Thioclava sp. GXIMD2076: one gene and its partner. The protein of the gene in region 1 interacts with the protein of each later gene in a pairwise test. Links are inferred from orthologs where the notes say so. Each region holds a gene or a part of one and is shown on either strand. Other genes may lie near its edges. The genes, in order: ybgC and WDB91_RS10215.

Region 1 (16,068 bases):
ATAAAGACAATACAGGGCGCGTTTTTCTTGGCCTGTTCGAACATGTCACGGACGCGGCTTGCACCGACACCCACGAACATCTCCACGAAGTCGGAGCCCGAGATGGTGAAGAAGGGCACGCCCGCCTCGCCCGCAATCGCGCGCGCCAGAAGCGTCTTACCAGTCCCCGGGGGGCCAACCAGCAATGCGCCTTTCGGGATCTTACCGCCAAGGCGGCTGAATTTCTGCGGATTGCGCAGGAATTCCACGATCTCTTCCAGCTCTTCTTTGGCCTCGTCGATGCCTGCGACATCGTCAAAGGTCACGCGGCCCTGCTTCTCGGTCAGAAGCTTGGCTTTGGATTTGCCGAAGCCCATCGCGCCGCCTTTGCCGCCGCCCTGCATCCGGTTCATGAAGAAGATCCAGATCCCGATGAGCACGAGGAAGGGCAACCAGACGCCCAAGAGCGACATGAAGCCGGACTGTGCCTGCTTGACCACTTTCACCTGCACGCCCGACGAGATCAGCCGCTCGGCGATCGGGTCGGTCAGCGGCTTGACGGTGGAATAGGTCGCAGTGCCGTCTTTCAGCTGGTAGCGCACATCCTCCCCATCGATCTGGACATTGCTGACATTGCCCTTGTCGACCGCCTGAATAAACTCGGAATAATCGACTTGCTGCGAATTCATCGCGTTCTGTCCATCCCCAAACAGGTTGAACAGGGCGAGGATCAGCACGAACAGCACGGCCCAAAAGGCAAGATTGCGCGCATTACCCAAGGAAAAACCTCCAATTCATTTTGGCCCCCCAAAGTGTAGAGCGGGGAACCGTTGGAATGAAAATAGGGATTTAGGCTCAGGGTTCAACGGGTGAATAGCATTGAGGGCGCAAACGGGACGGCAATTTCTGCAATCCAGCCATTCGGCAGCCCTGCCAAGGGGGCGGCAACAAGCGTTTCACCTGCCCAGACCGCGGGGCTGGCCATAAGCGAGGCGCGCGGCAGCCCTGTCTCGCGCCAGTCCGAGCACAGGGCCAGCCCCGCCTCGCCAAGGGCGCCTATACTCAGGCCCTGCAGGCCGATCCCGTCCTGCGAGCCCCGTAGACGCCATCGGTCCCACACCTCACCCCCCTGCACCACCAATGCCTGAACAGACGCCAACTCGCGGGTAAAGCGGATAAAATCACCGTCATGGCTGCGGCGGACACCGGCCAGCGTCCGGGTTTGCCCAATATCGTGGCAGAAGGCCTCCAGCTTGGTGCCGCGCGGCGCATACTCCCCGCCATTGATCCAGCCGAGAATCACGGCCCAGAGCCTGCGCCGGAATTCTCCCTGAAGCTCGGTCTCGAGCCCATCGAGCGACACCAGCACATCGCCACGATCCACCGTCACATGACGCGCAACCATCCCCACCAGCGCCTGCGAAAGCGCCTCTTCGGCGCGGGCCAGATGGGCCACACTCGCAGAGATCACCTCGGGCGTCAGGCCCAGTGCGGCGAGTTGCGGGGCGGCCTTCCTGATGCGCACGCGCTCGTATTTGGGATTGTCATTGGACGGATCATCGGCCCAGTGTCCCCCTCGGTTGCGCAGATAATCGCGTAACGCCCCCCGCCCGAGATCCAGCATGGGACGGTGCCACATGACTCCCGCCTCGCACCACGCATGCCGCATTCCCGACAGGCCCTGCAGCCCCGAGGCCCGCGCAAGGCGCATGATAAAAGTTTCCAGCTCGTCATCGGCTGTATGGGCCATCGCGATATGGCCAATGCCCTGCGCCCGTGCCCATTCGCCCATCAACCCGATCCGCGCACGGCGCGCCTGATCCATCAGGTTGCCGCCCGCAGGCGCGTTCCAGTGCAGCGTATGATGGGTAAGGCCAAGGCTTTGTGCCACCTGCCCCACCATGCGCGCCTCGTCAGCCGCTTCGGGGCGCAGCCCGTGATCGACGGTCACGACCGAAAGATCCAGCCGTCCCGCCAGCAGATACAGCATCGCCATGGAATCCCCGCCGCCCGACACGGCCAGCGCCACGCGCTGCCCCGCCAGACGGCCGATGAATCGCTCGAGCATCGGGGAGTTCAAAGACAAACTGCCGCGACACGGCGCGGCAGTCTGGGTATTCTCATGGTCCGACAAGGGCGCCTCACATACAGCCGAGCTTCGACATCTCGGATTGTGCCTCCGAGACGGCCGTTGCCTGCGGATAGCGGGTGCCCACCTGTCCCAAGGCCGTGCAGGCCTCGTTACGCTGGCCGAGTTGCCCCAGCGCCCAACCCAGTTTGGTCAGGCTTTCCGGTGCCTTGTCGCCATCGGGATAGGTCGAGAAGGCATTGAGCCACGCGCGCGCCGCCCCTGCCATATCGCCGGATTTCTGCAGCGCCTCACCCTGATAATAGAGCGCGTCGTCGCTCAGCGGGCCGCCCGTATAGGATTGGGCAAAGGCCGCAAGCTCTTTCGCGGCGCGAGGAAAGTCACCCTGATCGAGCACCCCCTTGGCCCGATCGAAGTCCGACTGTTCGTTCATCGCGAGATCGGCGCTCGATTGCCCCGATCCGTTCGATGCCGCCGGCGCCGGTGCCGGTGCTGCGGTTGCGGCCTCGCCGCCCAGCGGCTTGGTCGTGCCAAGAGATCCGATATCGCAGCCCTGCTCCATCTCGCAAACACGGAATTCCAGATCGCCGATCCGGTTGGTGCCATCGCTGACAACGCGGTTGATCTTGTTCTGGAGTTCCTCGGTCTGTGAGGTCAGGCGCGAGAGCGACGCTTCCATTGTATCCATACGTTGCAGCGCCGAGGCACCGCCCGCCGCCTGCAGACCCTGCGAACCGGACGAGACCAACTCCTGACGCAGGCTTTGCACCTGCGTCGAGAGCTGCGCCAGTTCCGAACGGATATCGGCCAGAGACTGCTGGTCCTGCGCGAAGGCGGGCAGACCCGCCATCAGTGCCAGACCGCAGACTACCCCCTTCAGCGCGCGCATCATCAGGAACCTGCGCCTTGCGCGATCACCGTCACGGCGCGACGGTTCTGGGCGTAGCATTCGGGAGCCGAGCAGACCGCGATCGGGCGCTCTTTACCATAGGAGACGGTGCGCAGACGGTTGCCGCTCACGCCTTGGCTGATCAGGAAGGATTGCACCGAGCTTGCACGACGGGCACCGAGGGCGAGGTTGTATTCGCGCGTGCCTTGCTCGTCGGCATGGCCTTCGATCACGGCGGTATAGTTCGGATGCGAGGTCAGCCATTGTGCCTGCTGCGTCAGGATCTGGGTCGCTTCGGGCGTTAGGGTGGACTGGTCAACCACGAAATGGACCATATCGCCGATGGTCTTCTGGAAATAGGCGGGCGAGTTCGGGTCCGAGATATTGCCCTGGCTTACCGAGCCGTCGCCATAGCCGCTGCCGTAAGCGCCGCCCGGATCGGTGACGCCCGACCCGTCGCCGAAGCGGTCGGGATTGTTACACGCGGCAAGGCCCAATGCGCTCAGCAGCAGGGCGGCTTTGATTGCGGTTTTCATAGGTTTTTCCATTATGTCAGAAGCTCGTCATGAGCACGGTAACAGTATTTGGCTCGCTTGGGAATGTCACTGCAGGAGCGGTGACCACGTCACGTCGGAGGCAGCACTCGGGGTCGGCACTTTCTTGAGGTTACGGCCCGAGATATCCACCGACCACAGGCTCGCGCTGCCGCTCGCACCGGGGCTCTCGCGGGTGAACATGATCACGCGGCCATTGGGCGACCAGGTCGGACCCTCGTCGAGGAACGAGGCCGTCAGCAGGCGCTCCTCGGAACCGTCGGTGCGCATCACGCCGATGTGGAAACGGCCCGCATGCTGTTTGGTGAAGGCGATCATATCACCGCGCGGCGACCAGACCGGCGTCGAATAGCGTCCCTCGCCGAAGGAGATCCGCGTGGGCTCGCCGCCATTCGCGCTCATCACATAGAGCTGCTGGGTGCCCGAACGGTCGGATTCGAACACGATCTGCGAGCCGTCAGGGCTGTAGGAGGGGGCCGTCTCGATCGCAGGGCTATTGGTCAGGCGCTGGGGCGCGCCGCCACCGGTGCTCATGCGGAAGAGGTCGGTATTGCCGTTCTGTTCCATCGAATAGAGGATCGAGCTGCCATCGGGCGAGAAGCGCGGCGAGAAGGTCATCGTGCCGGGGGTCTCGGGCAGGAGCTGCGAGCTGACATTGCCGACATTCATCATCTTGATGCGCGGGAAGCCGGTCTCGAAGGTGGTGTAGATCAGCTTGGACCCGTCCGAAGAGAAGCGCGGCGCCAGCACGATGGTGCTGGAATCGGTGAGATAATTCACGTTCGCGCCATCATAATCCATGATCGCGAGACGTTTCTGACGGGCATTTTTGGGGCCGGTTTCGGAGACGAAGGCCACGCGGCTGTCGAAATAGCCGCCCTCGCCCGTGATGCGCGAATAGATCGTATCGGCAACCTTATGCGCCAGACGGCGCCAGCTTTGCGGCGTGGCGGCCAGTTGCTGGCCCTCGCCCATCTCGGCGCCGGAATAGGTATCGAACAGACGGAATTTCACCACGGCCTTGCCGCCCTGCATGGAGACCGCGCCCACCACCAGCGCCTGCGCCTTGATTCCCGTCCAGTCGGGATAGCTGACCGGCGTGCCGAAGCTCGAGAAACGCTGGATATAGGCATCCTGCGGGATCTGGCGGAAGAGGCCGGTGCCCGAGAGATCGGAATTGATCACGCTGGAAATATCCTGTGCCACTTTCGCGGCATCCGGCGTCTCGGCGATAAAGGTGGGCATCGCATAGGGCAGCGGCTCGATCACGCCATCGGTGATCTCGACATGTAGCGGGCCGCCATCCTGCGCCATGGCCGGAGTGGCAACCAGCCCCGCCGACATCACACCTGCGGCAGCCAGTCCGGCCATCATCATACGCAGCATCGAAACACTCCTTGTCTGGTCCGCGCCCGTCCCATGCGGACGGGCAGGTTTTGTCGGTTGTAGCGCGGAATGCGCGACAGGCGCATCACATCCGCACGCGGTCTCGCGATTATTTGCCGAAAACGGGATTTCCGGCATCAGCGCATCCTCATCTTGGAGGGGTTGAAGTCCATCTCGATGGTCTTCCACTGGCCATATTTCTCCGCAGGCAGCGGGAAGCCGTCCGAACCACAGCGGATGATGGCGCGGCGCGCGGCCTCATAGGCCTGTTTTGCCGCAGCATCGCTTCCCCCCTGCGAGCCCACCAGTTTGATCGAGCTGGCGATCGGCATGCCGTCGGGCTGCATCTGCACCGAGACGGTCACCGTGGTGCGCAGCGCCTCGGACGACAGCGCGCCCACGTTCCAGCATTGCTTCACATCCACGATCAGCGCGTCTTTCTCGCCGCTGGTCATCGGCGGCCCCATCGGCGCATTGCCGGTGCCCCCGGTGCCCTCGCCCCCCAGAGCCTGTGCCAGCGCATCCTGCACGGCCTTCTCGGTATTGGGCGCAGGTGCCGCGGGTTTGGCCGCTGCCGGTTTCTTCTCGGCGGGCTTCTTGGCAGGCGTATCCGCTTTCTTCTCGGGCGTTTTCTCTGCCGGCTTATCAGCAGGTTTATCCGATGCCTTTTCCGATGCTGCGGTCTTCACCGGCTCGGGTTTGGGCTCTTCCTTCTTGGGCGGGGTAGGCTTGGTGCGCGGCTTGGGGCTCGAGGGCGGAGCCGAGGTCTTGGCCTCTTCCACCGGCTTCGACGCCTCGGTCTCGATCTCGGTGCCCGATTCCTCGGGCGCCTGCGCCTGCTGTGCCTCTTCCTTGGGTGTCTCGGGCTCGGGGGCCTCGGCCTCTTGAGTGGCCTCTTTCGGCACCTCGGCCACCTGTGCCTCCGGCTCAGGCGTGGGCATCGGATCGGGCGCGACGCGGCGCGCGGGCTTGGCAATGGGGCGCGGGCTGAACTCGGGCGTCGCGGTATCCTGCGGCTCCTCGACCTCGGGCATCATCGAGGGCGGAACTTCCGTGACCTCGGTAGGCTCAGCAGGCTCCTGCACATCCGATAGATCGGGCTTCGCCTCGGGCGTGGGCTCGGGCTCGGCCAAGGCCTCCTGCGGTGCCGGATCGGGCGCCTCCTCGGGCGCAGGCGTGTCTTCGGCCGGAGAGACATCCTCCTCGGGGGCCGCGATCGCCTCCGGCGCGGTTTCCTGCACCTCGCCCGCCTTGGGGGCGGCGGCCTGCATGGCCTGGAAATCGGCATCCGAGATCACCGATACAGAGGTCATCTGGATCGGATCGACCGGATCGCGTGTAAACAGCAGATCGCCCAGCACGGCCCAGAGGATGATCCCTACATGGATAATCCCCGACACCCAGATGCCGATCTTATATGCCCGTTCCGTCCGCATGTAGTTGCGTGCCTTGCGCTTACTGTTTCGCCGGTCCCGTCAGCGACGGACCACCGGATTCGGTCACCAGAGTGATGTTGTTGAAGCCCGCGCCATTGAGCGCGCCCATCACTTCGACCACACGGGAATAATTGATACCACCATCGGCGCGCAGATAGATCTTGTTGCTCTCGCGCTCCTTGGCGATCGCCTCCAGACGGCCCACCAGCTCGTCTTCGGGCACGCTCGAATTCATCAGCGACACCGTGCCATCCAGCTGCAGCGACACCGTGAGCGGCTCTTCCTGCTCGGTCGGCACCGCCTTGGCAGAAGTCTTGGGCAGCTCCAGCGGCACACCGACGGTCATCATCGGCGCAGCCACCATGAAGATGACCAGAAGCACCATCATCACATCGACCATCGGCGTGATGTTGATCTCGGCCATGGCCTGATGCTTCCCGCGTCCGCGACGCCCTCTCCGGTTGGAGTTCTTTGCTACGCCACCGCCCATGGATCAGGCGTCCAGCTGGCGCGAGAGGATGGTGGAGAACTCGTCCGAGAAGGCCTCGTAGCCGCCAACGATACGGTCGGCATCGCCCGAGAGCTTGTTGTAGAAGATCACGGCGGGGATTGCGGCCAGCAGACCGATGGCGGTGGCCACAAGTGCTTCTGAAATCCCCGGTGCCACGACGGCCAGCGAGGTGTTCTGCGAGATCGCGATCTCCTCGAACGCCACCTTGATCCCCCAGACGGTCCCGAAGAGACCAACGAAGGGCGCGGTCGACCCGACAGTCGCGAGGAATTGCAGCCCGTGATTGAGCCTCTCGCTTTCCTTGGTGATCGCGACATCCATCGAGCGCTCGATACGCGATTGCGCACCCGCGATCAGGTTACCATCCTGCCGGTGGCTGCGGCGCCATTCCAGCATACCTGCGGCAAAGATCTTCTCGCTCGCGCCATCGGGACGGGTGCCGATCTGCTCGAACAGCTCATCGAGCGGCTCGCCCGACCAGAAGGCCTGATCGAAAGTCTCGGCCTCGCGGCGTGCCGCGCGGAACGAAATGAACTTGCGGATGATGATCGCCCAGGACCAGAAGCTGGACAGCATCAGCACGATTACCACGAGTTTTACGGTTAGGGAGGCATGGGCAAAAAGGGCAAGCAGCGAGAAATCCATCTGCTGCGCCGTGCCAAGCACGTCTGTTTCCATCGGTCTACTGCTCGTCAAATAGGGGCCGCGTTTGTCGCGGGTTGATTGGCAGCGATTTTAGCGCACATAAAGGGGGCGCGCCATAACATCTACGTCACCTAGGGGCGAATTGCGCACTCAATGCAGGCTTGGAGCCAGCTTCCGGCGTATTTCGGCAGATATCCGCTGTGCCGCCCCCGTTTCGTTAAGGCAGACAAGCGTGACCTGCGCCGAAAACAGCACCTCCCCCGCCCGTGTCACCTCCTGTGCAAGCACGATCCGCGCACCGGTCTCGGCGACCAACCGCGTCATCACAACAAGCTCGTCATCGAATCTGGCGGGCTTGAGATAATCCGCCTCGACCCGTCGCACGGCAAAGACAGTGCCCGTCTCGGCTTTCATGCGCGCCTGATCGACACCCAGCGAGCGGATCCACTCACTGCGGCCGCGCTCGATGAATTTCAGGTAATTGGCATAGTAGACGATGCCGGCCAGATCGGTATCTTCGTAATAGACGCGGACGGGAAACGCGAAGGCCATCACTCTACCCTTTCGGCGCCAGCTTGGCCTCGGCCATATCCTGCGCCATGCGGGCGCTTGCGGCCTCGGCCTTCTCGCGCATCATGTTGGCGCGGGCGAAGAGGCGCAGCGCATGGGAGGCGTCCCCGGACACGGCAGGCATCACCGGATCATAGGCCGCGGCAATCACCGCTGCCACCTCGGGACGCAGCACCGCCGCCCCACGCGCCAATCCCAGAGGCGAGCGCCCGGTCCAGGCCTCGTTGCCCCATGCAAGGATCATCTGCACCGCCTGCCCCAGCGCGATGGTCTCGGCGGGCACCTCGGCCATGGCCTCGTCCATCCGCACGAAGCTGAAACAGGCGCGGATCGCCCCCTGATCATCGAAGCGGAAGGTGCGGTAATGGGTGGCCCCCGCATCATCAAGCCGGACGACCAGATCCTGCAATCCGGGGAGCATATGGTCGAGATTAGGCACCTCCAGCAGCTCCTGCCAGTCGCGGAAGAAGAAGATCATCAGATTGGCGCCAATCTCGGGATCGGTCTCGGCCAGCTTATGACCCGAGAGGGCGGCAATCGCCTCCAGCGCGCCCTTCATGATCTGCAGCGTCTCTTCCTGCACCCCGAACACGATCGGCACGATCGGACGGCCCCAGCGCGCGAAATGGTATTGCCCATCCGCGCGGGTGAACAATGCGGTGATCTCTTCGGGCGTCAGGCTATCGGTGTCGGTCATCATGATCCTCTTGTCTTGGGCCCGATCATAGGGCCTCTGCCCACGGAGAAAAAGGCGTCAAAAGCCTTTATGTGTTTCCAGAAAGGCCAGTTCTTCCTTGGTGCTCTCGCGTTTGAGCGCCGCGTTGCGATGCGGGAAACGCCCGAACCGCGCGATGATGTCGCGATGTGCATGGGCAAAGCGCAACCCGTTCTCATCCTCCGCCGCCTCGTAAAGCGCTACGGCGCGGTCCTGATCGGCCAGATCCTCGGAATGCATGAAGGGCAGATAGAAAAAGGCCGGTGCCTGTGGGTCGAGCGCCTTCACTTGCGCATCAAATCCCTGCGTCAGAGCGTGCCCGGCCACCTCGCGCGCCCGGGCATCGCTGGCAAAAGCATGGCCCGTGCCACGGAACATATTGCGGGGAAACTGGTCGAGCAGGATCACCAGCGCCAGAGCGCTTTCGGCCTTCTCGCGCCATGCCGCCAGAGCGCCCTCTGTGGCCTGCGCCTGTAGCGGCCCGAACCGGTCGCGGATAAGGCCGTCGAACAGCTCGTTCTTCTCGAACCAGCTCTCGCGGTGCTCGGGCGCGAACCAAAACTCCAGAACATCTGCGGGGTGGTCATAGGTCATGCGGGCCTCCTCGGGCATGGGCTGCACAGATAGGACGCATGGATCAAATGGAAACGGGCGCCCCGAGAGGCGCCCGTTTCACAGTTCGGAGATCTCGCTCAGGCCTTCTTTTCCGCCTGCAGCCCCTTCACGATGGAATAGCACATCACCAGAAGCACGATGGTGAAGGGCAACCCCGTCGAGATGACCATCGATTGCAGCGCCGACAGGCCACCGCCCAGAAGCAGCACAATCGCCACGACGCCCTCGAACGTCGCCCAGAACACCCGCTGCGGGACCGGCGCATCGACCTTGCCGCCTGCGGTGATCGTGTCGATCACCAGCGAGCCCGAATCCGAGGAGGTCACGAAGAAGACGATCACGAGGATCACCCCCACCACGGAGGTGATCTGCGACAGCGGCAGCTGGTCGAGCACACGGAACAGCTTCACCGAGATATCGGCATCCACCGCGCCCTGATAGCCATCCATGATCACCTGTTGCAGCGCGACACCGCCAAAGATCGACATCCAGACCACACAGGCCAGCGACGGGATCAGCAGTACGCAGACGATGAACTCGCGCACGGTGCGCCCGCGCGAGACACGCGCGATGAACATGCCCACGAACGGCGACCAGCTGATCCACCATGCCCAGTAATAGGAGGTCCAGCCCTGAACAAAGCCGGTATCCTCACGCCCGAACGGGTTCGACAGCGCCGGAAGCTCGGTCAGATAGGCGCCAAGCCCCGTGCCGATATCGCCCAGAAGCGTCAGCGTCGGACCGGTGAACAGCACGAAAAGCAGAAGCACCAGCGCGAGAATCATATTGATCTCGGAGAGTTTCTGCACGCCGCCCTCGAGCCCGCGCAGCACCGAGATCAACGCGACACCGGTGATGGCCGCAATCAGGATCACCTGGATGGTGGTCGAGATCGGAATACCGAAGACCGCATGCAGACCGGCATTGGCCTGCGTGGCGCCAAGGCCCAGCGAGGTCGCCAGACCGAAGAGCGTCGCGAATACCGCCAGAATATCGATGACATGGCCCGGCCAGCCCCAGATGCGCTCGCCCAAAATCGGGTAGAAGGCCGAGCGGATCGTCAGCGGCAGGCCCTTGTTATAGGAGAACAGCGCCAGCGCGAGGGCCAGAACCGCATAGATCGCCCAAGGATGCAGCGCCCAGTGATAGATGGTCGCGGCCATACCCAGCTTGAAGGCGGCCTCGTTGTCGCCCTCGGCCCCGCCAAGCGGCGCACCGGCGGCACCGGCGAAAGAAGTCGAGAAATGGGTCAGCGGCTCGCCCACGCCATAGAACATCAGCCCGATGCCCATGCCTGCGGCAAAGAGCATGGCAAACCATGCCGGATAACCGAAATCAGGCGTGGCCTCGGACCCGCCCAAGCGGATCTTGCCCCAAGGCGAGACGATCAGGAACAGGCTGAACAGCACGAAGATGTCGCCCGCCGTCAGGAAGAACCAGTCGAACCCGCCGGTCACCGACGAGAAGAGCCAGCTGAAGAGGCCCTGCGCGGTGTCGGGGAAGACCAACGTAAACAGCACGAAAAGAACGACAGCCGCGCCGGAGATGGCGAAAACCGGGTTATGGATGTCGAACGCGATCCGCCCGACACTGCCTTCGATATTATCCTGACCGACGCTGTAATCGGTATCGATCGGGGCAGCCGTGCCCTCGGGCGCGGGTACACCCAGATCTTCATCCTGATCCCTTGACTCTGCCATGCAGTCTCTCCTGTCCCGTTTCACTTTTATCGTTCTGGTGAGCTCCGCGGCCAGAACGCCGCACGGCCCGTGCTGCGCGATTTTCCGCACAGCCCCGACCCATCACAGCGTCGCGTCCGCAAAGGGATATTCCAAAAACGACATTTCGTGGCGCTTATGGACTATCTCTCAAAAACTTTCCACCATAGGAACAAGCAAAAATCCGCCGGGTTCCCCGACGGATCGCAAAAAGATGACTATGTCCGGATCGCCTCAGCGAGAAGCGGCGGTCTTTATCGGCACCAGCTGTTGAACGATCCCGACAAAAAGCAGGTAGAGCGAGGTCACCACCAGACCGCTATGCACCAGCGGCCCCGACTGGAAATCGGTCCAGGCGGCAATGGCGGCAAACACTACCCACGCCAGCGCTACCGGCAGCGACAGCTTGCGCCAGCGCTGTGTGCGCACGGGGTGGATGAACTTCAGCGGCAGGAACATCGCGATCGTGCAGATCAGCACCAGCACCAGAATGACTGGCGGCGAAGGCGTCGTCGCAAAAACCACAATCGCCACCATATTCCAGCATCCCGGGAAACCTGAGAAGGAGTTATCCTTTGTTTTCATTCGTGTATCCGAGAAATACACCACGCTGAAATAGGTAATCGCCACCACCACGAGCCAGCCCGGCCAGCCCGGCAACAGGTCGGATTTGAACAGCGCATAGGCGGGGATAAAGACATAGGTGAGATAGTCGATAATCAGATCCATCAGCACGCCATCGAAAACCGGTGCGTTATGTTTCACGTCATAGCGTCGTGCCAAGGGGCCATCGATCCCGTCAACGACCAGCGCCACGACGAGCCACAGGAACATGACGCTCCAGTTACGTTCGACCGCGGCATCAAGCGCCAGCAGGGAAAACACCGCGCCGGTTGCGGTAAGGAAATGGACCGATAGGGCTTTGGTTCTTATCATCATGTCTTTGGTCATGCCGCAAAGACTGCGGTGGTTCAAGCGCTGACATGGCACGGGGCGGACCGGTAGGACGGATATGATACATATCGCACAGGGCTGCGGAAACATCCGGCCTCAGGCATAAAGAAGGGCAGCGCAGAGCCGCCCTTCCCGTTCAAGCCATGTCTCTCGGGCCGCGGTTCAGCCCTGCAACACGCCTCCAAGCGTTTCTGCCAGAAGTTGCTCAAACTGCTGAACACGGCGCATGTCATCCTGCGCATCCGCCGTCTCGGCATCCTCGGTAGCTGTAGCAGCCAGTGATTCAATAACAGACTGGGCTGTCGGGACGCCTTCATCCTCATCGGACGGTGGCGGACCCGGCGGCGGCCCCGGAGGCGGCGGGGGCATCATCATCGCAGCCTCCGTCCCGTCGGTCTCCGAGACCGCTTCCTCGCCGAGCGATGCGTCATAGGCCGCCTGCTCCATCGAGGAGAGGGCACCATCGCCATCGAGATCGAAGACCTCTTCATCATCGCTCAGTGTAACCGTTGAACTGGTCGTCGAGGACGATGACGAGGCCTCGCTCGTATCGCCAAACAAAGAAACAAACATGGATTCGGAATCGGCGCCGCTGCCGGAAGGGGGGGGAGGGGGCGGCGGAGGGGGAGCTGCAGCCTGCGTCTCCCCGACGTCAGTCGTGCTTTCGTCATCGTCCGTCGTCGTGCTGCTTGTGGCCATGAGAGCCTGCAGCGCGGACGCGACACTTGCACTACTGGCAAGGGTGGATACGTTCATATCGCGTTCCTTTCTGAACTTGAAACGTCTCCAGAAACTGCGCCCGCAAAATGAACGAAACCTTGCCAGAATATGGTTAACCCATTGACATTTCTGATAGGTAGCCGGTTTACATTTAAAAATTTACCTAACGATAACCGGAAAATTCCGGTTACCGGCTCTTTCCATTAGCGGCGCGGATGGGCCGCGCGATACACCTCCATAAGCCGCGCCTGATCGACCGCCGTGTAGACCTGCGTCGTGGCCAGACTGGCATGGCCCAGAAGCTCCTGAATCGCCCGCAAATCGCCGCCATGGCTCAGGAGATGGGTCGCGAAACTATGGCGCATGGCATGCGGCGTGGCCGTCGCCGGAAGCCCCAGCGCCATGCGAGCCCGCTCCATCGCCTTCGCAATCAGCCGCCCGTTCAGCGCCCCGCCCCGCTTGCCACGGAAGATCGGCATGTCCTGAGCCATCGGGAAGGGGCAGAGCCCGAGATAGGTTTCGACCGATTGGCGCGCCACCGGCAGAAGCGGCACCATCCGCTCCTTGCGCCCCTTGCCCATGATCGTCAGGCTATCGCCCAGAGGAAGATCGGCGCCAGTCAGCGACAGCGCCTCCGAAATCCGCAGCCCGCAACCATAGAGAAGCGTCAGCACGGCGGTGTCTCGCGCCGCCACCCAGGGGTCCTGCGCCTGCAGATCGACCTGCTCGATCATCGCGACCGCCGCATCCTCGGCCAGCGGACGGGGCAATTTGCGCTGGAACCGCGGCGGACGGGCCGAGAGGGGTGCGGTCGCGTCGAACCCCTCGCGATCCGACAGCCAGCGGATGAAGCTTTTCAGCGAAGACAACGCGCGCGCCAGAGAGCGCGCCGAAAGCCCCCGCCCCCGCTCATGTGCCATCCATGCCCGCATATCGCCGGTGCTCAGCCGTGCGATCCGCGCAACGCCCAGCGATTCGCCGTGATACTGGTGCATAAAGGCCAGAAACCCCCGCAGATCCGCGCCATAGGCGATGATCGTCTGCTCGGAGGCTCCTTCGAGCCCGCGCAGATGCAAAAGCCAACGCTGCATCGCATCGCGCAGCCCGTCCGACATACCAATCATGACCTACCCCAGAAACCTCTGCATCATACGCTCGAAGACCGCGCCGAAAAAGCCAAGAAGATCGGTGCCTTGCGAAACCTTGAACCGGTTGGGATCGTTCGACCCCAACACCAGCATCGCCGGCAGCCGCCCCGCCCCCAGATCCAGCGCCAGAACGGCCTCCGACCGGATCGCTTCGGACTGGCTGTCAGGACGTGTATCATGGACGGGTGTGCCCGCCTCGGGGGTCTTGCGCAGCAGGATCGGATCCTGAGAGGCATGACGTCCGTCACGCATATATTCGGCGGAAAATCCCGGCTCGGCCAGACAGAGCACCTTGCCCATATGCCGCAGTGCCGGATCGGCCTCGGATTGATGGGTCTCGAGCACCAGCCGGATCGACTGGACCTCGAGGATTTCGGCCACTTCCTCATGCAGAACCGCCAGAAAACCTCGGAATTCCAGCGGCGCAAGCAGCGACAGGACCGCACGGTGGATCTGATAGGTACCCGCGAGATTTTCGTAAGCCGCGGCAATCACGGAGCGATGGGTATCCTCGAGCCGGTCCAGACGGCTCTCGAGCCGTCTCATTGCAACCGAGCGCAGATCGACAACCTTCCCCGCCCCGATCACATCATCGGCACCGATCAGCACCTGCATCAGGGCCGGATCATCCAGAATGAGATCGGGGTCGGACAGAATCTTTTCACGCAAGGGCTGCGTCAAACCGGCTTGTGTCATGGAAAAATGCCTTTAAAAACGGCTCTGTCAGCTAATCTACCAAATTTCCGCATTTTTCCCAAGAGGTTCACGCGAAGACAGCCAACGAATTCCGGTCATGAGCTATTAGATTGGATTCATTGAGTATGTCAGTGAACATAAAAGAAAATTAGACTTACTCTTCGTGAATTTAAGAGCTAAATAAAATAACCATGCTTAGTTACTCGACGAGTGAAATTCGCTCCCGCCTTCAGAAAGAGCTTATGCGTATCGGGATTTCGATGCGCCAAGCCTCGTTGAAAGCAGGCAAATCGCCGGGCTATCTGCATTCTGTCCTGAAGGATGGCAATGACCCGACGGTCAGCAGCCTGACAGAGATCTGTCAGACCAACGGGTTGAACTTTCCCTATATCGTTTTCGGCGTGCATATCGATGATGATGTCGAGGAGCTCCTGCGCCTTTCCCATCGCCATCCTGCCCTGCGCAATGCGCTTCTGACGCTTTTGCGGAGCGGCCAGCCGGACGCGGCATCCGGCGGCACGGAGACGCCGCGCACCGCCCGACAGGTCAAGGCCTAGGACCTGACACCGCCAGATATGAAAAAGGGGCCCCGAGGCCCCTTCCTGGATCATGCCGATCCGGTGATCAGACGATTTTCTGGCCGGTCTTGGCCCAGTCCGCCATGAACTGCTCGAGGCCCTTGTCGGTCAGCACATGCTTGACCATACCCTTGATGACAGCCGGCGGGGCGGTGATGACATCGGCACCGATCTTGGCGCAATCGGTGATGTGGTTGACCGAACGGATCGAGGCCGCGAGAATCTCGGTCTTGAACTCGTAATTGTCATAGATGGTGCGGATGTCCTCGATCAGCTCCAGCCCGTCGAGATTGATATCGTCCAGACGACCGATGAAGGGGGAGATGAAGGTCGCACCGGCTTTGGCCGCAAGGATCGCTTGCGCCGCGGTAAAGCACAGGGTGACATTGACCATATGGCCTTCGGATGCGAAAGCCTTACACGCGGTCAGACCGTCCCAGGTCAGCGGAACCTTGATCGCGATATTGGGGGAAATCTTGGCAAGCTTCAGACCTTCTTCGATCATGTCCTTGGCTTCGGTGGCGACCACCTCGGCCGAGACCGGGCCGGTGACGATGTCGCAGATCTCTTTGGTCACCTCGAGGATATCGCGCCCCGATTTCATGATCAGCGAAGGGTTGGTGGTTACGCCATCGACCATACCGAGATCGTTGAGTTCCTTGATGGCGGCCACATCGGCCGTGTCGACGAAGAATTTCATTGGTGTCCTCCAGATGGGCAGTCGCGGCACTGATAGCGCAAAACGTGGTGTCGCGAAAGGGTGGTTATGGCGGGCAGCGGGGGCTCTGCCCCCCTTGGCCTGCGGCCAATTCCCCCCGGGATATTTATCGACGCTGGAAGGAGGCGCGCCATGAGCGGACAGGAC
Region 2 (6,726 bases), 850 kb from region 1 along the record:
AGGCCTTCGGCACCCCTGCCGATATCGCCAAGTTGAAAGAGGCGTAAGGGGCGCTGCCCCTCTGGAGCCCTTCGGGGCTCCATTCACCCCGGGATATTTAGAGACGCTGGAAGGGGCCGTGGAGCCGCTTTCGCACTGTAACACGACCCGCTTGCGCGGGCATCGAGAGGAAGGAAGAGGCATGTTCGATCTGACGGGCAAGTCGGCGCTGGTGACCGGCGCATCGGGTGGCATCGGTGGCGAGATCGCCCGCGCGCTGCATAAGGCGGGCGCGAAAGTCGCGCTGTCTGGCACACGCGAGGCGCCGCTGAAAGAGCTGGCCGAGGAGCTGGGCGAGGGCGCGTTTGTCTGCCCTGCGAATCTGGGTGATGCGGCCTCTGTCGAGGCGCTGCCGAAGGCGGCGGTCGAGGCGATGGGCTCGCTCGATATTCTGGTCAATAACGCGGGCATCACCCGTGACAATCTCTTCATGCGCATGTCGGATGACGAGTGGAATTCGGTTCTGGACGTGAACCTGACCTCGGCCATGCGCCTGATGCGCGGTTCCATGCGGGGGATGATGAAGGCACGCTGGGGCCGGATCATCAACATCACCTCCATCGTGGGGGCCACCGGCAATCCGGGGCAGGTGAATTATGCGGCGGCCAAGGCGGGGCTTGTGGGCGCGTCGAAATCGCTGGCCTACGAGGTTGCCTCGCGCGGGATCACCGTGAACTGTGTGGCACCGGGCTTCATCCAGACCGCGATGACCGACAAACTCAATGACGAGCAGAAGGCCAAGATCCTCGCACAGATTCCCGCAGCCCGTATGGGCAGCCCCGAGGAAATCGCGGCAGCCGTGCTGTATCTGGCGGCACCGGAGGCCGGTTACGTCACGGGCGCTACGCTGCATGTCAACGGTGGCATGGCCATGATCTGACCGGTTTGCCCCTTGTTTTGTTGAACTCGGGGCGAATTTCCGGCCGATTTTGGGCGGGTGCGTTTAACCGCTTGCCATAGGCTTTCACACTGGCTATTCAGCGTGCAGTCGGGTCGGTGGCAGGAATGCGATCGGCCGCTTCGTTTGGTCATGAGGCGGACGGAGTCTTGAAGCCGCTCTTTTGAGCAATTCAGATGGGCGCAGCCCACGAAACTGGAGAAACAGTTATGAGCGATATCGCAGATCGCGTTAAGAAAATCGTCGTTGAGCACCTGGGTGTCGAAGAAGACAAGGTCACCGAGAATGCTTCCTTCATCGACGATCTGGGCGCAGACTCGCTTGACACCGTCGAGCTCGTGATGGCTTTCGAAGAAGAGTTCGGCATCGAGATCCCCGATGACGCAGCCGAAACCATCCAGACCTTCGGCGACGCGGTCAAATTCATCACCGAAGCCTCCTAATCCTTCGGCGATAGCTTATATAGACGGCGCTCTTTGCAAGAAGGGCGCCGTTTTTATTTTTGCATCTATGTTCTGCTTGCGGCAGGCGGAAGATTGCCGTAGCGGAAATCTGGAAGCTTGCGAGAATCTGCCAGAACCAATTAGAGATTGTGATGGGTCGCGGGGGCTTTCCCCCGCAGACAGAAGCTTTTGTGATTATGTATTAGACCGATCCCGCTTGTATGTTTAAGGCCAATTTGGAAGTTGGGATCACTAGTGGAGTCGGGACCAAGGCAATGACGACTATCCGAGCGGCACATTGGATCAGACGGGGGGCGGCTGTCATCGCGGCGCTCGTGTCTGTTGTGGTGCTCGTGGCCGAGATCATGCCGATGCCGGTCATTCCGTCCGTTATGATGGCGCCGCTGACGCCGCGCGCATTTTTCTCCATCATCGGTCTTCTGATCTCGCTGATGACGTTCCTGCCGCGGAATGCTGCAGGACGCCGGATCCAGACCGGGATCGGTGGGGCGGTCATTCTTGCGGTCTGCGCAACGGTTGCACTCAGCCTCAGGGATATGGCGGTTAGCTTCGAGACGGTGGGCTGGGTGCCGTTGCAGTTATTCCTGAGCGGCGAGATCCTGTTTGTCCTGCTTGCGGCCTCGCTGGTGTTACAGGCGATGCGCTATTACATCTCGGGACAGTTGTTGGTGCTGGTTGGGATCGCCTTCCTGCTGAGCGCGGTTTCCGGCAATCTCGACCGCTCGGAGGCGTTTCTCGGTCTGGCCGATCCGCAATTCCTGTTGGCGGGACTGATGCTGACGCTGTCGGTGCTGCTCTATCAACCCCATCGCGGGGCGGTGCGGATCTTTCTGGCATCCCATCGCGCCAGCGGTGTGGCGCGGCTGCAGCTCTGTCTCGGGGTCGCGGGGCCTGCACTTGTGGGAATGCTGACGGTCGGGGCGGTGAATGTGCCGGTGGTGCAGATCTATGGCGGGCTGATCGTCTCCAATATGATTGCGTTCAATATGGTCGTGATCGTGCTGAACGCGGTCTATTCCGAGCGCAGCGATATTAGCCGTCGCCGTGTCGAGCGCAGCCTTGCGCGTCAGGCGTTGCGCGACAGCCTGACGGGGCTTTTCAACCGTGTGATGTTGCGCCGCCGGTTCGAGCGGGCGGTGCAGCGCGCCCAAACGGATCACGAATTCTTCTGCATGCTGATTTTCGATCTAGATTACTTCAAAAAGATCAATGATATGGGCGGGCATGAGATCGGCGACCAGGCTTTGGTGCGGGTGGCGCATGTGATCTCGGACTGTCTGGAGCGCGAGGATACCGCCGCGCGGCTGGGGGGCGAGGAATTTGCGGTCATCTTGCGCAATACCGATCTGGTGCAGGCCGAGTTGCGCGCCGAGCAGTTCCGGCAGGCGATTGCGGCCCTTCAGGTGCGCATGCGCAACGGGCGCTGGCAGTATCTGACGACCTCCATCGGCGTCGCGCAATGGATGGCGGACGAGAGTTTCGACCAGTGCTATGCCCGTGCCGATGCCGCGCTGTATCAGGCCAAGGCGCAGGGGCGTAACCGTGTGGGGATCGCACCGATCAGCTATGACCCGCTCGATACGATGGAGGTCACTGATGTGCCGGCCTCTGATGCCGAGCGTAATGTGGCGATGTTGCAGCTGGCTCGTGCAACTTTTAAGTGAATTTCCGATCTGCGTTTAACGTAGCGTTAGACTAAACAGGCTTTCCTTCTGGGTGCCGCGGCGGAGCTGCGATATGTCATGGAGGGGATCATGCTTTCTGACGAGCAGACACGCGCGTCGAGCCGTTCGATCAATTCGGAGCGGACCTCCATGGCGGACTGGTTTTTCGTGGTCTCGATCTTTCCGGCATTGGCGGTGTTGCTGCTGGCGATGGTCCCCCTCTTCGGGCATTGGCTCCCGCAATCGGGCATTTTCTCCGCTATTCCGTTGGTCAAAGGCACGCATCCCATGACTTCGATCATGGCGATTCTCCTGTCGGTCTCGCTGTTGCTGCCATTGGAGGGGCGCTGGACGGGTCATGTTGCCCGTTTGCTGGCAGGGCTCTGCCTTCTGCTGGCGGCGGGGCGGTTTGTGCCACAGTTGTCGTCGGTCTACGAACTATCCCAGCATAATGTGAAAACCGGCTATAACTCGGCTATGGTCTTCTTGATCCTGTCGCTTGCGCGGATCGGGCTCGAGGGGGAGCGCCCCAGCCTCGGTCAATTCGCGACCTTTACCGCGCCGGTGATCTTGTTTCCTGCCCTAATCGGCTATATTTTCGGCGATGACGGGCTGTATGGCTATATGTCGCTTGCCACGGCATTGATGGCGGGCGGGCTTATTCTGGGGCTTTTGTGCCGCCGCGCGACAACGGGACTCGTGGCCTCGTTATTTCTGATGGATATGTTCCGCGTCGATCTGGCGCTTGGCGTGATCGCACCGGTCTTCGTGGGGCTCGGGCTGGTATATTTCATGGGATATGGCCCCTATCGGCAGATTGTTGCGGTGGTCATCGCGCATACGGTGGCGTTGAATGTGCTGATCCAGATCGTGGGAATGCACCGGTCTTCCGCGATCGAGCGGCGCAGACGCGAGCTGGAGGAGCAGAGGCTCTGGGATATCGTGACCGACGAGGTCACGGGGCTCTACAATCGTGGCGCCTTGCGCCAGAGATTTTCGGAAATGGCCGATGAGGCGCGCGAGACCCGTGCCGCGCTCAGTATCGTGGTGCTCGATCTTGACGGGTTCGACCGTGTGAATGCCCTGTCGGGATTCGAACATGGCGACAAGGTCTTGCGCGATGTGGCGCAGGCGATACTGCCTTTGATGCGCGATGACGATTTTATCGGGCGGGCGCATGCTGACGAATTCCTGATTTTCTTGCCGGGGTTACGGGCAGCCGAGGTTGCCGTGATTGCCCGACGGCTATGCAAGGCGGTCCGGATGTTGGGACACCAGACGGAAGACGGTCCGTTGACTGCCTCGGCGGGGGTTGCGCGCTGGCATTTTTCAGAGACCTCCAAACAGCTCTATGAACGTGCACTCGCCGCGTTGGAGGTCGCCCGTATCCGTGGGGGCGATCAGGCATGCGTTGCCCCGGGTCCTGACGGGACAAATGCCGTCTGGCGCACCGTGGAGGACGCACCGGTTGCGGGATGGACGCCGGTGACCCCAAGCCCGGGAAGCGGAGCGGAAGATGGCGCGCCAATGCCCGAGCAGGGCAAGAGCACGCTCGACCAGTGGCAGCTGCCCGAGTTCTCCGATCTTTCACAGGTCCGTCTGGCCAGTGCGAAGCCTGGCGAGTAGGCTGCATTCCAGCGACGCTCTGCGCGTGATCTGGCGTAAAACTGCCGTCTTTGCGTCGGGAAAGCCTGTATTTGGCTGTTGCTTTGAATTGCGCGCGAGGGAATGCGCGTGTATGTGATGCCCGAAGGTTAATTAGCCACAAGAGGTATGGCATATGCGTCGGGTCGTCGTCACAGGTCTTGGAATGGTTTCTCCGCTGGCTTGCGGTGTCGAGGAAACTTGGTCGCGTTTGCTGGAGGGCCAATCGGGCGCCGGCCCGATTACGCGCTTTGATGCCTCGGACGTCGTAACGAAATATGCCTGCGAGATCCCGCGCGGTGATGGCACCAACGGCACGTTCAACCCCGATGACTGGATGGCGCCGAAAGAGGCCCGCAAGGTCGACGAGTTCATCCTTTACGGGATGGCAGCGGCTGATCAGGCGGTCAAGGATTCCGGCTGGGCGCCCGAGACAGACGAGGAGCGCGAGCGCACCGGTGTAATGATCGGCGCAGGTATCGGCGGTCTGAAGGCGATTGCCGATACGGCCATCCTGATCAAGGAGCGCGGCCCCAAGCGTGTCTCGCCCTTCTTCATTCCCTCGGCGCTGATCAACCTCGTCTCCGGTCAGGTCTCGATCAAGCACGGTTTCAAGGGGCCGAACCACGCGGTCGTGACCGCCTGCTCGACCGGTGCACATGCCATCGGCGATGCCGCACGTCTGATCCAGTGGGGCGATGCGGATGTGATGGTGGCCGGTGGTGCCGAAAGCCCGATCTGCGAGATCGGGATCGCGGGCTTCAACGCCTGCAAGGCGCTCTCGACCAAGGCCGAGGATCCGACCAAGGCCTCGCGCCCCTATGATGCCGATCGCGACGGGTTCGTGATGGGCGAGGGGGCCGGTGTCGTGGTTCTGGAAGAATACGAACATGCCAAGGCGCGCGGTGCGAAGATCTATGCCGAAGTGATCGGCTATGGTCTGTCGGGCGATGCCTACCACATCACCGCGCCCTCCGAGGATGGCGATGGTGGCTTCCGTTCGATGAGCATGGCGCTGAAACGCGCAGGTATCGAGGCTTCAGAGATCGATTATATCAACGCGCATGGAACTTCGACCATGGCCGATACGATCGAGCTGAAAGCGGTGGAGCGTCTGATGGGCGATGCGGCTTCTAAAGCCACCATGTCCTCGACCAAATCCTCGATCGGTCACCTTCTTGGCGCGGCCGGTTCGGTGGAAGCGATCTTCTGTATCCTCGCGATCCGCGACCAGATCGCGCCGCCGACGTTGAACCTCGATAATCCGGCGGTCGAGACACCGCTCGATCTCGCGCCCAACGCGCCGGTCAAGCGCGAGATCAACGTGGCGCTGTCCAATAGCTTCGGCTTCGGCGGCACAAATGCCAGCCTCGTGCTGCGCAGGGTGGTGGACTGATGTGGCGTAACATCACGTCCAATTTCCTGACTGCCATGATCGTCATCCTCGTGCTTGTCGCGGGGATGGTGGCATGGGCCAAGCGGGAATATACGGTGACCGGTCCGCTGACACAGGCGATGTGTCTGCGGGTCGATCAGGGCGACAGCTTCGTCAAGGTCTCGGCCGATCTGAAGTCAAAGGGCGCGATCTCCTCCGGCTATATCTTCCGGACCGGCGCGGATTATACAGAAAAGGGCGGCAAGCTGAAATTCGGTTCCTATCTGATCGAGCCGGGCGCGACGATGGAACAGATTGTGGACCAGATCACCCGTGGTGGTCCGTCGACCTGCGGCTCTGAACTGGTTTACCGTGTGGGCGTGAATGCACAAACGCTGGCGCTGCGCGAGCTGGATCCGGCGACCGGCATGTATGAGGAACTGGCCAAATACGATCCCGTGGCCGATCCCGAGCCCGACGGGTTCAAGGAGCTGGTCGAAGAGAAGAACATCACCAACCACCGGGTAATCCTCGCCGAAGGCGCTACCAGCTGGCATATCGTGCAGGCACTGAAATCCTATGATTTCCTGTCGGGCGATGTGAAGGATATCCCGGCCGAAGGCAGCCTTGCACCGCAGAGCT

What was found.
Region 2: the proteins of ybgC (region 1) and WDB91_RS10215 interact in binary tests that used the Escherichia coli proteins (3 or more experiments, as listed by UniProt). The link is inferred for Thioclava sp. GXIMD2076 from one-to-one orthologs.

The regions. Positions count from the first base shown.
Region 1 is NZ_CP149932.1:1,220,042-1,236,109, reverse strand. What follows is about bases 6,341-9,066. They hold ybgC (tol-pal system-associated acyl-CoA thioesterase), read right to left. Parts: upstream 8,042-9,066; coding sequence 7,640-8,041; downstream 6,341-7,639. Other genes in these bases: WDB91_RS06080 (DUF924 family protein), read right to left, coding at 8,814-9,066; WDB91_RS06085 (hypothetical protein), read right to left, coding at 8,046-8,756; tolQ (protein TolQ), read right to left, coding at 6,827-7,522; WDB91_RS06100 (ExbD/TolR family protein), read right to left, coding at 6,353-6,823. Outside these bases: ATP-dependent zinc metalloprotease FtsH, read right to left, coding at 1-758; tRNA lysidine(34) synthetase TilS, read right to left, coding at 842-2,047; tol-pal system protein YbgF, read right to left, coding at 2,121-2,957; peptidoglycan-associated lipoprotein Pal, read right to left, coding at 2,960-3,493; Tol-Pal system beta propeller repeat protein TolB, read right to left, coding at 3,560-4,888; WDB91_RS06105 (cell envelope biogenesis protein TolA), read right to left, coding at 5,035-6,333; more of WDB91_RS06080, read right to left, coding at 9,067-9,368; WDB91_RS06075 (BCCT family transporter), read right to left, coding at 9,467-11,089; WDB91_RS06070 (CDP-alcohol phosphatidyltransferase family protein), read right to left, coding at 11,342-12,046; WDB91_RS06065 (hypothetical protein), read right to left, coding at 12,224-12,634; WDB91_RS06060 (tyrosine recombinase XerC), read right to left, coding at 12,985-13,905; WDB91_RS06055 (DUF484 family protein), read right to left, coding at 13,909-14,625; WDB91_RS06050 (hypothetical protein), read left to right, coding at 14,868-15,182; fsa (fructose-6-phosphate aldolase), read right to left, coding at 15,250-15,903; WDB91_RS06040 (primosomal protein N'), read left to right, coding at 16,054-16,068.
Region 2 is NZ_CP149932.1:2,074,408-2,081,133, forward strand. What follows is about bases 1-2,763. They hold WDB91_RS10215 (acyl carrier protein), read left to right. Parts: upstream 1-1,146; coding sequence 1,147-1,380; downstream 1,381-2,763. Other genes in these bases: fabD (ACP S-malonyltransferase), read left to right, coding at 1-47; fabG (3-oxoacyl-[acyl-carrier-protein] reductase), read left to right, coding at 182-919; WDB91_RS10220 (diguanylate cyclase), read left to right, coding at 1,656-2,763. Also shown: more of WDB91_RS10220, read left to right, coding at 2,764-3,065; WDB91_RS10225 (GGDEF domain-containing protein), read left to right, coding at 3,156-4,691; fabF (beta-ketoacyl-ACP synthase II), read left to right, coding at 4,846-6,105; endolytic transglycosylase MltG, read left to right, coding at 6,105-6,726. UniProt on the Escherichia coli protein: Carrier of the growing fatty acid chain in fatty acid biosynthesis.